2 regions of the Streptomyces sp. NPDC006879 genome follow, and region 1 is predicted to be linked to the other one. Evidence: riboswitches for the same ligand, from Rfam matches in the RefSeq annotation. Region 1 holds a riboswitch; the other holds the start of a gene.
What was found. A riboswitch is a leader RNA that binds a small molecule or an ion and turns the genes downstream of it on or off. The one in region 1 is predicted to bind cobalamin.

Region 1 (6,905 bases):
GACGGCCGGTGTCACCGTCGAGACCCGTGACATCTCCCTGGCCGGCCGGATCATCGCCAGCTTCCCCGAGCGCCTGGAGGAGGGCCAGCGCATCCCCGACGCCCTCGCCGAGCTCGGGGCCCTTGCGAAGACCCCCGGCGCGAACATCATCAAGCTGCCGAACATCTCGGCTTCCATCCCGCAGCTGAAGGCGGCCGTCGCCGAGCTCCAGGAGCAGGGCTACGCGCTGCCGGACTACCCGGACGACCCCAAGAGCGACGAGGACAAGGACGTCCGCGCCCGCTACGACAAGGTCAAGGGCAGCGCCGTCAACCCGGTCCTGCGCGAGGGCAACTCCGACCGCCGTGCCCCGGCGTCGGTCAAGAACTACGCCAAGGCCCACCCGCACCGGATGGGCTCCTGGAGCTCCGAGTCGAAGACCAACGTGGCCACCATGGGCGCCGACGACTTCTGCTCCACGGAGAAGTCCGCCGTCGTCTCGCAGCCGGGTGCGCTGCGCATCGAGTTCGTCGCCGAGGACGGCGCCACCACCGTGCTGCGCGACTCCGTACCGGTGCTCGCCGGTGAGGTCGTCGACGCCTCCGTGATGCGCGTCGCGGCCCTTCGCGAGTTCCTGGCCGCCCAGGTCGCCCGCGCCAAGGCCGAGGGCGTGTTGTTCTCCGTCCACCTCAAGGCCACCATGATGAAGGTCTCCGACCCGATCATCTTCGGCCACGTGGTGCGCACGTTCTTCCCGAAGACCTTCGCGCAGTACGGCGCGGCGCTGGCCGCGGCGGGTCTGTCTCCCAACGATGGTCTGGGCGGGATCCTCAAGGGCCTGGACGCCCTCCCCGAGGGCGCGGCGATCAAGGCTTCCTTCGACGCGGAGCTGGCCGACGGCCCGGCCCTGGCGATGGTTGACTCCGACCGTGGCATCACCAACCTGCACGTGCCGAGCGACGTCATCGTCGACGCCTCCATGCCCGCGATGATCCGCACCTCCGGGCACATGTGGGGCCCGGACGGTCAGGAGGCCGACACCCTCGCGGTGCTGCCGGACAGCAGCTACGCCGGCATCTACCAGGTCGTCGTCGAGGACTGCCGTGCGCACGGCGCCTACGACCCGTCCACCATGGGTTCGGTTCCGAACGTGGGCCTGATGGCCCAGAAGGCCGAAGAGTACGGCAGTCACGACAAGACCTTCGAGATCGCCGCCGCCGGTACCGTCCGCGTGGTCGACACCACCGGCGCGGTCGTCCTGGCGCAGGACGTCGCCGCCGGCGACATCTTCCGGATGTGCCAGACCAAGGACCTGCCGATCCAGGACTGGGTCAAGCTCGCCGTCACCCGTGCGCGGGCCACCGGTACCCCGGCCGTCTTCTGGCTGGACGAGAACCGCGCCCACGACGCCAACCTCATCGCCAAGGTCAAGCAGTACCTCCCCGAGCACGACACCGAGGGCCTGCAGATCGAGATCATGTCGCCGGTCAAGGCGATCGCCTTCTCCCTGGAGCGCATCCGTCGGGGCGAGGACACCATCTCGGTCACCGGCAACGTGCTGCGCGACTACCTCACCGACCTGTTCCCGATCCTGGAGCTGGGCACCAGCGCCAAGATGCTCTCGGTGGTCCCGCTGATGAACGGTGGCGGCCTGTTCGAGACCGGTGCCGGTGGCTCCGCCCCCAAGCACGTCCAGCAGCTGGTCAAGGAGAACTACCTGCGCTGGGACAGCCTGGGCGAATTCCTGGCGCTTGCGGTCAGCTTCGAGCACCTCGCCACCACCACCGGTAACGCCCGCGCCCAGGTGCTCGCCGACACCCTGGACCGGGCCACCGGCACCTTCCTCAACGAGGACAAGTCGCCGAGCCGCCGCCTCGGCGGGATCGACAACCGGGGCAGCCACTTCTACCTGGCGCTGTACTGGGCCCAGGAGCTGGCCTCGCAGACCGCGGACGCCCAGTTGGCGGAGGCCTTCGCGGCCCTGGCCAAGACCTTGGGCGAGCAGGAGGAGACCATCGTCGGCGAGCTGATCGCCGTGCAGGGCTCCCCGGCGGACATCGGTGGCTACTACCAGCCGTCGGTGGCGAAGGCCGCGGCCGTCATGCGGCCCTCGCAGACCTTCAACCAGGCGCTGGGAACCCTCGCCTGACCCGCTGCGGGGCGGCTCGGTCCGTCCCGCGCGGACAAGCTCGAACCGGTGCCCCGGTCGGCGATCGCCGACCGGGGCACCGGCGTTCCCTCACAGGTGCTGAGAGCGGTGCGGTGGCTTTCTCTCGATCGTCCCCGTCAGGACGGTTCACGCCCCGTTCCCGTCGAGCTTTCGCAGCCGGGCGCGAGCCGGCCCCTTCGCGCGCAAGGTGATGCCGGTCTCCACCGGTACCTCCCGGTCCACCGCTTCGAGTTCGAAGGACTGCAGGATCATCGCCAGCGCGAGCGTCGACTCCAGCATGGAGAAGTGCTGGCCGATGCAGGCGCGTGGTCCTCCGCCGAAGGGCAACCAGGCGTAGCGCGGCCTGTCCTGCTCGGCCTGTGATGTGAACCGGTCCGGTCGGAACCGTTCGGGCTCCGGCCAGTAGGCGGGATTGCGGTGGATCACCCAGGGCGCCACCATCACGTCGGATTCCGCCGGCACGGTCATCCCGCCGATCTCCCGTGCCTCGACCGAACGGCGGCCGATGATCGGAGCGGCCGGATACAGGCGCATGGACTCCTTGAGGACCTGAGTCAGGTAGGGGAGTCGGTCCAGATCGGCCGCGGTGGGCACCCGGCCGGCCAGGACGCTCTCCACCTCCTGCCTGGCCAACTCCTGCTCCTTGGGGTGGCCGGCCAGCAGGTGCAGGGCGAATGCCATGGAGGTGGCGGTGGTCTCGTGCCCCGCCAACAGGAAGACCAGGACCTGTTCCCGGAGCTCGGCCGGGCCGAACGCCTCCTCCTGCTCGCTCTGCGCTTGGGTGAGCAGCGTCAGTAGATCGCAGGTCTGCTCCCGGGTGGACTTGGGCGCGGACTCCTGCGTACGCCCGTTGACAACCCGCCCCGCGATGATCGCGTCGCAGACGGCGTACAGCTCCTCGGTGGCCGCGGCTGCCCTGCGGTTCGCCGGGGTCGGCCAAGCCCGTGGCGGGTTCGCCGGCGAGAAGCCGCGCCGCAGCACGTACTCCCCGAGGATCGGGAAGCAGCGTTCCACCACGGCCACGGCACGCCCCACATCAGTGCCGAACAGGATGCGGGCCACCGTCCGCAGGGCCAGGTCCGCCATGTCCGGTACGAGGTCGACGGTGGCATCGGGGGAGTCGGACCAGCGACCTATCAGGGCCGCTGCCTCGATCGTCATGGCCCGGGCGTACCCGTCGACGCGCCGCCGAGTGAACAGGGGTTGCACCAGCCTGCGTTGACGAAGATAGTCGGCGTCCTGGCTGGTCAGAAGGCCATTGCCGAAGGACTCACGGACCTCCTGGTAGAAGAGGTTGTCCTTGCGGAAGTTGGCCGAGTCGGTGGCCAGGACCTGCTGTGCGCCCGTCGCGGAGAACACCGCGTACACCTCGTTGCGCAGCCCGGGGGGTCCTGCCACGAAACGGCACAGGTCCCCGAACTCGCGCTGTGCGGCCAAGAACGCGCCCAGCGAATCCCTTCTGAGCTCCCGGACCGAGCCGAGCAGTGGTAACCCCGTCGGTCCGGGGACCGACACCTCCCGTGCGCCCACGCCGCCCCCTAGGCGATCGCCGAACCCATGGTCGCCCGCGACAGCGGTCACGCAGCCGGGGCCACCCGAGACGCCCATTGTGCCGGACATCCCCGAACCCGGCGAGGGTGGGAACTCGACCCACCGCGGTGATCGGCGGCCATGACGGTCTGGCACACTGGCACTGATCACCAAGGCGGCGCAGGCCAGGAAGCCGGTGCGATTCCGGTACGGTCCCGCCACTGTGACCGGGCACGCCCTCGAAGGCGCGCCCGGAAGTCAGACACTGACGCGCCGCCTCTTCACTTCCATCGGGGACGAGGATCCCCGGAGAGGCAAACAGGGCCATGACCCGAACTCGCGCTTGCCTGCGCGCACTTCTCACGACCGCTCTGCTGGTTCCGCTCGCTGCCTGCGGCAGTCAGCCGGACCCGGTGCGCCAGCTCCAAGGCTCCCCCGCCGGCTTCCCGTTCACCGTGACCAACTGCGGGGTTCAGACGACTTTCGACGCGCCGCCGAAGCGTGCCGTGACCATGAACCAACACACCACCGAGATCCTGCTCGCCCTCGGGCTGGGGGACCGCATCGTCGGCACCGCCTACCTCGACGACGCCATCCTCGCGCGCTACCGCTCCGACTACCAGGGCATCAAGGTGCTCGCCAAGGAGTACCCCTCCAAGGAGGTCCTGCTCGCCGCCGCCCCGGACTTCGTGTACGGCGGCTACACCAGCGCCTTCGACGAGGGCGCGGGCCGAGACCGGGCAGGCCTGGAGAAGAGCGGCGTCGCCACCCGGCTCAGCGTGGAGTACTGCACCGAAGGCAAGGTCGGCCTCGACCAGTTGCGCACCGAGATCACCGAGGTCGCAAGGGTCTTCGGTGTTCCCGAGCGCGGAGCGCGGCTGCTCGCCGAGGGGCAGCGGCGCATCGAGGCCGTCAAGGCGAAGGTTTCCGCTGCGGAGCACCCCTCGGTCTTCGTCTACGATTCGGGCGACAACACGGCCTTCACCTCCGGTGGTCACGGCATCGGCAACGAGATCATCTCCCTCGCCGGCGGCGACAACGTCTTCTCCGACCTCAAGGACACCTTCGGGGACGTCTCGTGGGAACAGGTCGTGCAGCGTCGGCCCGAGGTGGTCGTCATCTACGACTACGGTGGTACGACCGTTGAGGCCAAGAAGAAGCGTTTGTTGCAGGACCCAGCACTCAGAGAGGTCCCGGCCGTCCGGGACCGGCGCTTCGCCGTGCTGCCGCTTTCCTCGGCGGTGCTCGGCGTACGAGTGGCGGACGCCGTAGAGGAACTCGCCCGCCAGCTCCATCCCGCCGCCCGGTGAGCGTCCGCCGTCTGCGGTTCCCGATGGCCCTGGGACTGCTGCTCGGCGCACTCACGGCCCTCGCCGTGGCCGCCCTGGTGTTGGGCCCGGTGCGGATACCCGTCCGGGAGGTCGTCACCATCCTCGTCGGCGGCGAGCGCACCGGGCCCTTCGCCGCCATCGTGTGGGAGGTCCGCCTGCCGCGGGTCTTGCTCGGCGCGGTGGTAGGGGCGGGGCTGGCCGTCACCGGCACCGTCTTGCAGGCCCTGGTGCGCAATCCGCTGGCCGACCCCTTCCTCCTCGGCGCTTCCTCGGGGGCTTCGACGGGCGCGGTGCTGGTCGTCGTCCTCGGTGTGGGAGCGGGCGCAGCCACCACCTTCGCGTTGCCGGTCGCCGCGTTCGCCGGGTCGACGCTCGCCCTGGTCGTGGTGTACGCGATGGCCCGACGCGGGGGCACCATGACCACCGGCAGGCTGATCCTGGCGGGCGTCGCCGTCCAGTACATCCTGACGGCCCTGACCAGTTTGGTCCTGGTGCTGTCGGCGTCCGCGCAACACGTCCGGGCGGTCCTGTTCTGGACCCTCGGCGGGTTGGGTGCGGCTCGCGGGGACAGCTTGGCCCTGCCCGCCGCGGCACTGATCCTCGGCACCGCGCTGCTCCTCGCCCTGGCCCGGCCGCTGGACCTCCTCCTCGCGGGGGAGGAAGGGGCCCGCACGTTGGGCTTGGACACCAGTCGCTTCCGTGCGGTCGTCTTTGTCCTCGCCTCACTGGTGATCGGCGTGTTGGTGGCGTTCAGCGGTGCGATCGGTTTCGTCGGGCTGATGGTGCCGCACGCCGCCCGGATGCTGGTGGGTGCCTCGCACCGGCGGCTGTTGCCGGTGGCCGCGCTCGGCGGGGCGGTATTCCTGCTGCTGGCCGACCTGGTGGCGCGCACGGTGGCGGCGCCCGAGGAGATTCCGGTGGGTGTGGTCACGGCACTCATCGGCGGCCCCTTCTTTCTGTGGCAGCTGCGCCGCACCAGCCGAACCGAGGGGATCAGCGGATGACCGCCCGACCACCCGCAGAACTGCGCGTCGAGGCAGTGGTGTTCGAGATCGACGGGCGTACCCTCCTCGATGCGGTGGACCTGAGCGCGGCAGCCGGGCTGACCGTGGGGCTGGTAGGCCCCAACGGCAGTGGCAAGACCACCCTGCTGCGCTGTGTGTACGGTGCGCTGCGCCCCGATGCCGGACGGATTCTGCTGGACGGTCTCGATGTGGGCTCGGTGCGAGTGCGTGACCGGGCCCGCCGCATCGCGGTCGTCCCGCAGGACGCCACCGGAACCTTCGGTTTGACGGTCCGTGAGGTGGTTTCGATGGGGCGCAGTCCGCACAAGCGGTTCTGGGAGGCGGACGGTCCCGACGACGTCCGTCGGGTCGACGCGGCGCTGGCGCGGGTGGGCGTGAACCCACTGGCGGAGCGCGCCTTCGACGGGCTCTCTGGAGGGGAGCGCCAACGGGTCCTGATAGCAAGAGCGTTGGTGCAGGAGCCCGGACTGCTCGCACTGGACGAGCCCACCAACCACCTGGACATCCGCTACCAGTTGGAGATCCTGTCACTGGTTCGGGGGCTCGGCACCACCAATCTGGTGGTGCTGCACGACCTCAATCTGGCCGCAGCCTACTGTGACCTGCTGTACGTCCTGGACGCCGGTCGAGTGGTCGCATCGGGTCCGCCGGTCGAGGTGCTCACCGAGCGGGTGCTGGCCGAGGTCTACGGGGTGCGCGCCAGTGTCGGTGTGCACCCGACCACGGGGGTGCCCACCCTCGTCTACCTCCCCCCGGACCGATGAGCGGGCGCCGTCCTCGGCTGGGGCGTGGGCGCGGCGGTCAACGTCGCCAGGACCGCCGGACCGGCGGGGAGGGCATGTCGGGCGCAGGTGGGGCCGGGTCGTGTGC
Region 2 (6,905 bases), on a different contig from region 1:
GGTGGCTTCCCGGGACTTCGTCGAACGCCTCATCCAGGAGGCGCAGGAGCAGCTCGGTGCCCCGCTCAAGGAAGCGGCCAAGACCCGGGTCCGAGAGCAGCGGCTCGCGGCGGTTCGGGCCACGGACCCGGCCGAGTACGAGGTGGAGTTGGCGCGTCAGGAGGTCGCCCACGCCCGTCGCGCCATCGCCCGCCTGGAACGCGAGCAGGCGGCCCTGCACGAGCACATGGACCGCCTGGAGGCCGAACTGGCCGCCGTGACCGCCGAGCGGAAGCAGTTGGGCCACGACTGGGCCAGGGACCGGGCCGCCTCGCGGCACCGCGAGTTGGAGCTGCTCGCAGCCACAGCCGAGCACCGGCACATCCGCGAGACCCTTGAAGGGGAGCTCACCCGGGCACGGGCCGACCTCGCCGACGTGAACGCTCTGAAGACCGACGCGCAGGCACGCTGCCGCACGCTGGAGGACCGGGTGCTCGGGCTGGAGGAGGAACTCGCCGCCTTGCGAGCGGCTCGCGAGCAGGAAGCGGCCCCGGAGCGGCCCCTGTCTGTCTTGGAGCTGCTGGACCGGCTGTCCAGCCACCTCGTGGCCGGACGGCCGCGCGAGGTGACGAGGGCGCTGGAGGCAGCCGCATGGGAGCGGCCGGCGGACGAGTTGTTCCGCATCCTGGGATGGCTCGTCGTTGAGGCGCGGCACCGGGCGGACTGGTTGGTGGGCCTGGTGTGCGAGTACCGCTCCGTGGACACGGTGGCAGCGCTGGGCGAGCAACTGCCCGCGCTCGGGCGTGAGGTCGAGCTGGACCGCGAACTGCTCTCGGAGGCCGTCAGGGCCAGGACGCCCCAGGACCTGGCCCACCTGTACGCGCGGTGGGTCACGGCAGAGGACTGCGCCATGGGTGATGCACTGCTCGCCCGGGCTGTGTGGTCGGCGCGGGCGGTGGACCTGGTCGCCCTGCTGGGCCTCGTCGACGACGCGCCGGCGACCGAACGGGCCGTCCGGGAGACCGCCCGCCACGGGTTCCAGCCGCGTCGGCTGTTCGGGATCGCCCGTCGCCTGGCCGAGCAGGGGCGCGATTGCCTGGCCGCCGCGGTCCTCGCCGCGCTCGTCCACATCGCCGAGCGAGCGGTGGGCGGGGCTGGTGCGTTCCGCGAAGAGTTCGTCGTGCTGCTGCCGCACCAGCGCGCCGACCTGGCGGGTCGGATCCTCACGGCCGCCGCCCCGCTGTCGATGCTCCGGCTGCTCTACTCGCTCTACGACGTGCGGCAGGGCGAGGTCGTCGCCGACGAACTCATCGAGCGGGCAGCGGCCGAAGGGGCACTGCCCGCCCTGCTGGCCAACGCCCCGACCGCGTACCCCTCGGGCGAGCTGAGCAGCGCAGCGGAGCTGCGGGAGCTGTTGCGGACCTACCAGGAGCCCCTCGTCGGTGACGTCTGAGCCGTTGGGGCGCACGCGGGGAGCAGCCACGGGCAGGGCGCGGCTGGCGTCCGCGTGTTGGGGCACGATCCGGGACCTGGGCTGCGGAACAGGGTCCTTGGTCCCTGGCCCGGACCGGACAGCCCGTGCGAGGGTGGGGGCAGAGCTCAGACCAGCTCCCGGACGAGGGGCGCCGTACCCGGACACGACGACGGCGTCGAGGGAGCTGTTCGTCGTGGCGTGGATCGTTCTGATCGTCTCCGGGGTCCTCGAAGCCGTTTGGGCCACCGCACTGGGCAGGAGCGCCGGATTCAGCCGGCCGGTGCCCACCGCGGTCTTCGGCGTGGGCCTCGTGCTGAGCATGGCCGGGCTCGCCTACGCCCTGCGCACCCTGCCGATCGGTACCGGTTACGCGGTGTGGGTCGGCATCGGTGCGACGCTGACCGTGGCTTACGGGATGCTGTTCGGCGGCGAGAGCGTCTCGGCGGTGAAACTGGCACTGCTGGCCGGGATCGTGGGCTGTGTGATCGGGCTGAAGGCCCTGCACTGAAATCCCGTCCCCGCGACGGGAACCGTTGGGTTCCTCCGGGTGTCTCCGCGTATGACAATACTGTCCCCGTATCAGGGAGAATCGGGGAACGCCATGCCTCTGCGTCAACGTCAGCGCCTGGTGGCCGTCGCCACCGGCACCGCACTCACCCTGGGCGTGGGAATCGCCGTCCCGGCCGCCGCTTCGGCTGCGCCCGCGACCCAGACCCCACGCGTCGTCAACGCCCGTTGGGGCGGGCACTGCACGTACGACCGCCTGGTCATCGACATCAGGGGCTATGTCCCCACGGTGTCGGTGCGGCGGGTCAGCGAACTGCGATACGACGGGTCCGGCCGGAAGGTCCCGCTCGCGGGCCGCTACTTCCTGGAGATCCGTCTCAACCCCGCCCAGGCGCACAATGAGGCGGGCAAGTCCGTTTACCGGGGCCCCAAGCTGCAGAAGATCTACCTTCCCAAGCTCAAGGGCATCGCTCTGACCGGCGACTACGAGGCGTACGTGACCTTCGGAGCCGCCTTCAACACCAAGCCCACCTACAAGACGTTCAAGCTGCATGGGCCCGAGCGCGTGGTGCTCGACTTCAAGCACGCCAACGTCTGCTGAAGCACCTGCGGCCGGCGGGCCGGGACGGCGCACGCGCCCGTCCCGGCCCGCCGTTTGCGTGTGCCGGGCATCCGCTCGCCTCCGGCGAGCGGGCCCGCTCGGGCCAGAGGCCGGGGACCCCGCGAGGAGCACACGGCGATCGTTCGAACAGAACCGGGCCGGTCGCCCGAGGTCACCGGGAGGCGTGAACCCCGAGGGCCGACGTGCCTGCCGAGGGGACCACGGGCCGTGGATCGCGCGGGCCGTGGTCCCGGCCGCGCTCCGCTGCCCGAATTCGGGCCGGGTTGTGGCTCGCTGGGGTAGGCCATTAGGGTCGCAGGGCCTTGGTGTACGGGAAGACGGTGTGAAACCGGCGCGGCCCTCGCCACTGTGATCGGGAAGTCCGGCTCCACTCCTTCGGGAAGCCACTGGGCTGACGCGGGGAGTCCCACGCCGGCCCGGGAAGGCGGGGTCCGGGCATGAGTACCCGTGAGCCAGGAGACCGGCCGGGGCGCGTTGTCCATCCACGAGGTGCTGGAGAGGTCTCCCCCACTCATGCATATTGCCGAGGGGTTTCTACCCCCCTTGCACGCGGTCGCCTGGGGCGCCGCGTCCGCTCCCTTCGTCGTCCACGGCGTACGCTCCCTGACCCGCGAGGTCAAGGCGAACCCCGAGAGCACCCTGCTGCTCGGCGCTTCGGGGGCCTTCACGTTCGTTCTCTCCGCACTGAAGATCCCCTCGGTGACGGGCAGTTGCTCGCACCCCACCGGTACCGGGCTCGGAGCCATCCTCTTCCGGCCGCCGATCATGGCGGTGCTGGGCACGATCACCCTGCTGTTCCAGGCCCTGTTGTTGGCCCACGGCGGACTCACCACGCTGGGCGCGAACGTCTTCTCGATGGCCATCGCCGGCCCGTGGGCCGGGTACGCCGTCTACAAGCTGTTGCGGCGCTTCGAGGCCCCGCTGATGGTGTCGGTGTTCTTCGGCGCCTTCTTCGCCGACCTGGTCACCTACTGCGTCACCAGCGTGCAGCTGGCACTGGCCTTCCCGGACCCGGGCAGCGGCATCCCCGGGGCGCTCGCCAAGTTCGCCGGAATCTTCGCCGTCACCCAGATCCCACTGGCCGTCAGCGAGGGCCTGTTGACGGTACTGGTGATGCGGCTGCTCAGCCAGTCCAGCAAGAGCGACCTGATCCGGCTGGGCGTCCTGGCCCGAATCACCCCGAAGGCGCAGAAGCAGGAGGCCCCGGTCCGATGAGCCGGAACGCGAAGATCAACACTGTGCTGCTGCTCCTGGTGGCGGCCTTGGCCGTACTGCCCCTCGCGCTGGGGCTCGGCGACGGCAAGGAGGAGCCGTTCACCGGCGCGGACGCGCAGGCGGAGGTGGCCATCACCGAGCTGAAGCCCGACTACGAACCCTGGTTCTCCCCCCTGTACGAGCCGCCCTCGGGTGAGATCGAGTCCGCCCTGTTCGCCCTCCAGGCGGCACTCGGCGCGGGCGTACTGGCCTACTACTTCGGGGTGCGGCGTGGCCGCCGCCAGGGTGAGGCCGCGGCGGCGCGGGCGGGCGAGACCGGGCCCACCGTGAGCTCCGCACGGTAGCGGCCGGTGCTGCCGATCGATGTGGCGGCGCACGGCAACCGCTGGCGCCGCCGCCATCCACTGGAGAAGGCGGTCCTCGGTCTCGGGCTCACCGGGTCGGCGGTCGCGTTGCCACCCTGGCCGGGCTCGGTGCTGGTGGGCGCGGCCACCGTGGCGATCCTGTTGGGGCCAGCCGGGGTGACGTGGCGTCAACTGTGGCGCGCGTACCGGATCCCACTCGGATTCTGTTTCACCGGGGCACTGCCGCTGCTGGTGCAGCTGGGAGGCCAGGAAGGATTCCTGGCACTGGCACCTGGGGGCCCTCGGTTGGCCGCGGAGCTGCTACTGCGCACCTCGGCCGCCTCCTTGGGGGTGCTGTTGTTCGCCTTCACCACACCCGTGTCCGACGTGCTGCCGCGGCTGATCCGGGCCGGGGTGCCGGCCCCGGTGGTGGCGGTGGCGCTCGTCATGTACCGCATCGGCTTCCTGTTGTTGGACTCGGTCGCCCAGATCCGGCAGGCGCAGGCCGCTCGGTTGGGGCACACCAGCCGGGCGGCGGCCTGGCGTTCGCTCGCCGGACTGGCAGCGACCGCCTTCGTCCGGGCCTTCGACCGGGCTTCGCGTTTGGAGGCCGGGCTGGCCGGGCGGGGCTACGACGGCACGATGCGGGTGCTGGTGCCGTCCACGGTGTTGTCCTGGCCGTTCCTGGCGGCGACCGGAGTGCTGTTGACCTCGTTGAGCGCCACCACGCTCGTACTGGAAGGGCTGGTGCTGTGACCTGCGGACCGATCGTCGAACTCCTCGATGTGTCCTACGCCTACGAAGACGGCCCCGCGGTGCTCCACCGGGTGGACTTCGCGATCCGTGAGGGCCGCTCGCTGGCGCTGTTGGGCCGCAACGGCGGTGGGAAGACGACGCTGTTGCGGCTGCTGAGCGGCGGGCTCCGGCCGGACTCGGGCGAGGTGCTGCTCGCCGGGGAGCCGGTGCGCTACGGCCGCAAGGGACTGACCGGGCTCCGGACCTCGGTGCAGCTGGTGGTGCAGGATCCGGACGATCAGCTGTTCGCCGCTTCGGTGGGCCAGGACGTGTCCTTCGGGCCGATGAACCTCGGTCTGACCCAGGAGGCGGTCCGGGAGCGGGTGGACGAGGCCCTCGCGGCCCTGGACATCACGGCCCTTCGGGACCGCCCGACGCATCTGCTCTCCTACGGGCAGCGCAAGCGGGCAGCGATCGCCGGTGCGGTCGCGATGCGCCCACGGGTGCTGATCCTGGACGAGCCGACCGCGGGTTTGGATCCACACGGGCAGGAAAGGTTGTTGGAGGTCCTCGCCCGGCTTGGCCGGTGGGGCACCACGGTGGTGATGGCCACCCACGACGTGGATCTGGCGCTGCGTTGGGCCGATGACGCGGCGGTACTGGCCCCCGACGGCCTGCGGTGCGGGCCGGTCACCGAACTCCTCTCGGACGCAACGCTGTTGGACGCGGCCCGGCTGCGGAGGCCGTGGGCGACCGCGGTGGCCGCGCTCCTGCGGGAACAGGGACTGCTGGGAGAGCGGGAACGGGGACCGCGCACCGCGGAGGAACTCGATGCCTGGTCGACCTGCGGGTCCGGGGCGACAGACCGGTAGGGTGCTCGCCGGCTGGCCTTCGGGCACGTGCCGCCCGGGGCGGCCGGGCAGCTCGGCGGCGCTCCCTAGGATGGCGGCATGTCCCTCCCGCACGCGATCCTCACCGCTCTCCTGGAGAAGCCCTCCTCCGGTCTGGAGCTGACCCGCCGCTTCGACCGGTCCATCGGGTACTTCTGGTCCGCCACGCACCAGCAGATCTACCGGGAACTGGGGAAACTGGAGACCGCCGGGCTGATCCGCGCCCTGCCCTCCCAGGTCCCCACCCGCGGGCAGAAGAAGCAGTTCGAGGTGCTGTCGGCGGGCCGGGCCGAACTGGTCCGCTGGGTCGGCGAGAGCCAGGACCCCAAGCCCATGCGCGATCCGCTCCTGCTGCGCCTTCGGGCCGCTGGGGTCGTCGGCACCGGCGGCCCAGGCGGCCTGGAGGCAGAGCTGCGGCGGCACCTGGAACTACACCGGGTCCAACTCGCCGAATACCGGGCCATCGAGGAACGGGACTTCCCGCCGGGCAGGGACTCCGAGGCCGACCGGCTCCGGCGGATCGTGCTACGTGGCGGGATCGCCCTGGAGTCCTTCTGGCTGCACTGGCTCGCCGAGGCGCTGCCGGAGGTCGAGTCCCTGTCGGCGCACGCGGGCGACAACGCGCCGAGGGCGCCAGCCGAGGGCGCGGAGGGAGACGAACGGCCCGGCTCCTGAGGCAGAACCCTCGGGCCGGGCCGTCGGATGCGCGGGGCCTTCAGATCTTCTTCGCCGCGGCGAAGAACTCCTCGAAGGTGACGACGCCATCGCCGTTGGCGTCCTTGGCGGCGAGCACGGCTTCGGCCACCGGGCCGGTGACGAACGGGTCACCCATCTCGGCCATGACCCGCTTGAACTCCTCGACACTGATGTGGCCGTCGCCGTTCAGGTCGTACCGGGCAAAGGTCGCGCGCGCCGCGTCGTTGTCGATGTCCGCCACTGGATCCACCCCTTCATGGTGCTTGTTGACCGGGCAAGGTTAGCGCCCGCCGCACCACGCCGGCGGGAGCCCGCACGGTCCCACCCGGCAGGAGCCACCCCGCGAGAAGCCCGTATTCAGCCGGTGTCCATCTGGAAATCAGCCCCCCATGGGCCGGAATTAGTGGGTGTCTCACGTGGCGAGTTTCGCGAGCTTCTTGTAG

Region 2: linked by a shared signal. The riboswitch ahead of ACFYMC_RS19105 (energy-coupling factor ABC transporter permease) and the one ahead of ACFYMC_RS27195 (ABC transporter substrate-binding protein) in region 1 are both predicted to bind cobalamin.

What each region holds. Positions count from the first base shown of each region.
Region 1 is NZ_JBIAGC010000057.1:7,185-14,089, reverse strand. Features, by position in the region: gene ACFYMC_RS27205 (NADP-dependent isocitrate dehydrogenase) at 1-2,128, shown strand, start outside; gene ACFYMC_RS27200 (cytochrome P450) at 2,276-3,679, opposite strand; adenosylcobalamin (AdoCbl) riboswitch at 3,841-3,997, shown strand; gene ACFYMC_RS27195 (ABC transporter substrate-binding protein) at 4,006-4,989, shown strand; gene ACFYMC_RS27190 (FecCD family ABC transporter permease) at 5,013-6,014, shown strand; gene ACFYMC_RS27185 (ABC transporter ATP-binding protein) at 6,011-6,799, shown strand.
Region 2 is NZ_JBIAGC010000025.1:53-6,957, reverse strand. Features, by position in the region: gene ACFYMC_RS19120 (hypothetical protein) at 1-1,432, shown strand, start outside; guanidine-III (ykkC-III) riboswitch at 1,572-1,632, shown strand; gene ACFYMC_RS19115 (DMT family transporter) at 1,647-1,961, shown strand; gene ACFYMC_RS19110 (hypothetical protein) at 2,055-2,561, shown strand; cobalamin riboswitch at 2,869-3,066, shown strand; gene ACFYMC_RS19105 (energy-coupling factor ABC transporter permease) at 3,096-3,797, shown strand; gene ACFYMC_RS19100 (energy-coupling factor ABC transporter substrate-binding protein) at 3,794-4,141, shown strand; gene cbiQ (cobalt ECF transporter T component CbiQ) at 4,148-4,897, shown strand; gene ACFYMC_RS19090 (energy-coupling factor ABC transporter ATP-binding protein) at 4,894-5,748, shown strand; gene ACFYMC_RS19085 (PadR family transcriptional regulator) at 5,827-6,441, shown strand; gene ACFYMC_RS19080 (EF-hand domain-containing protein) at 6,482-6,712, opposite strand.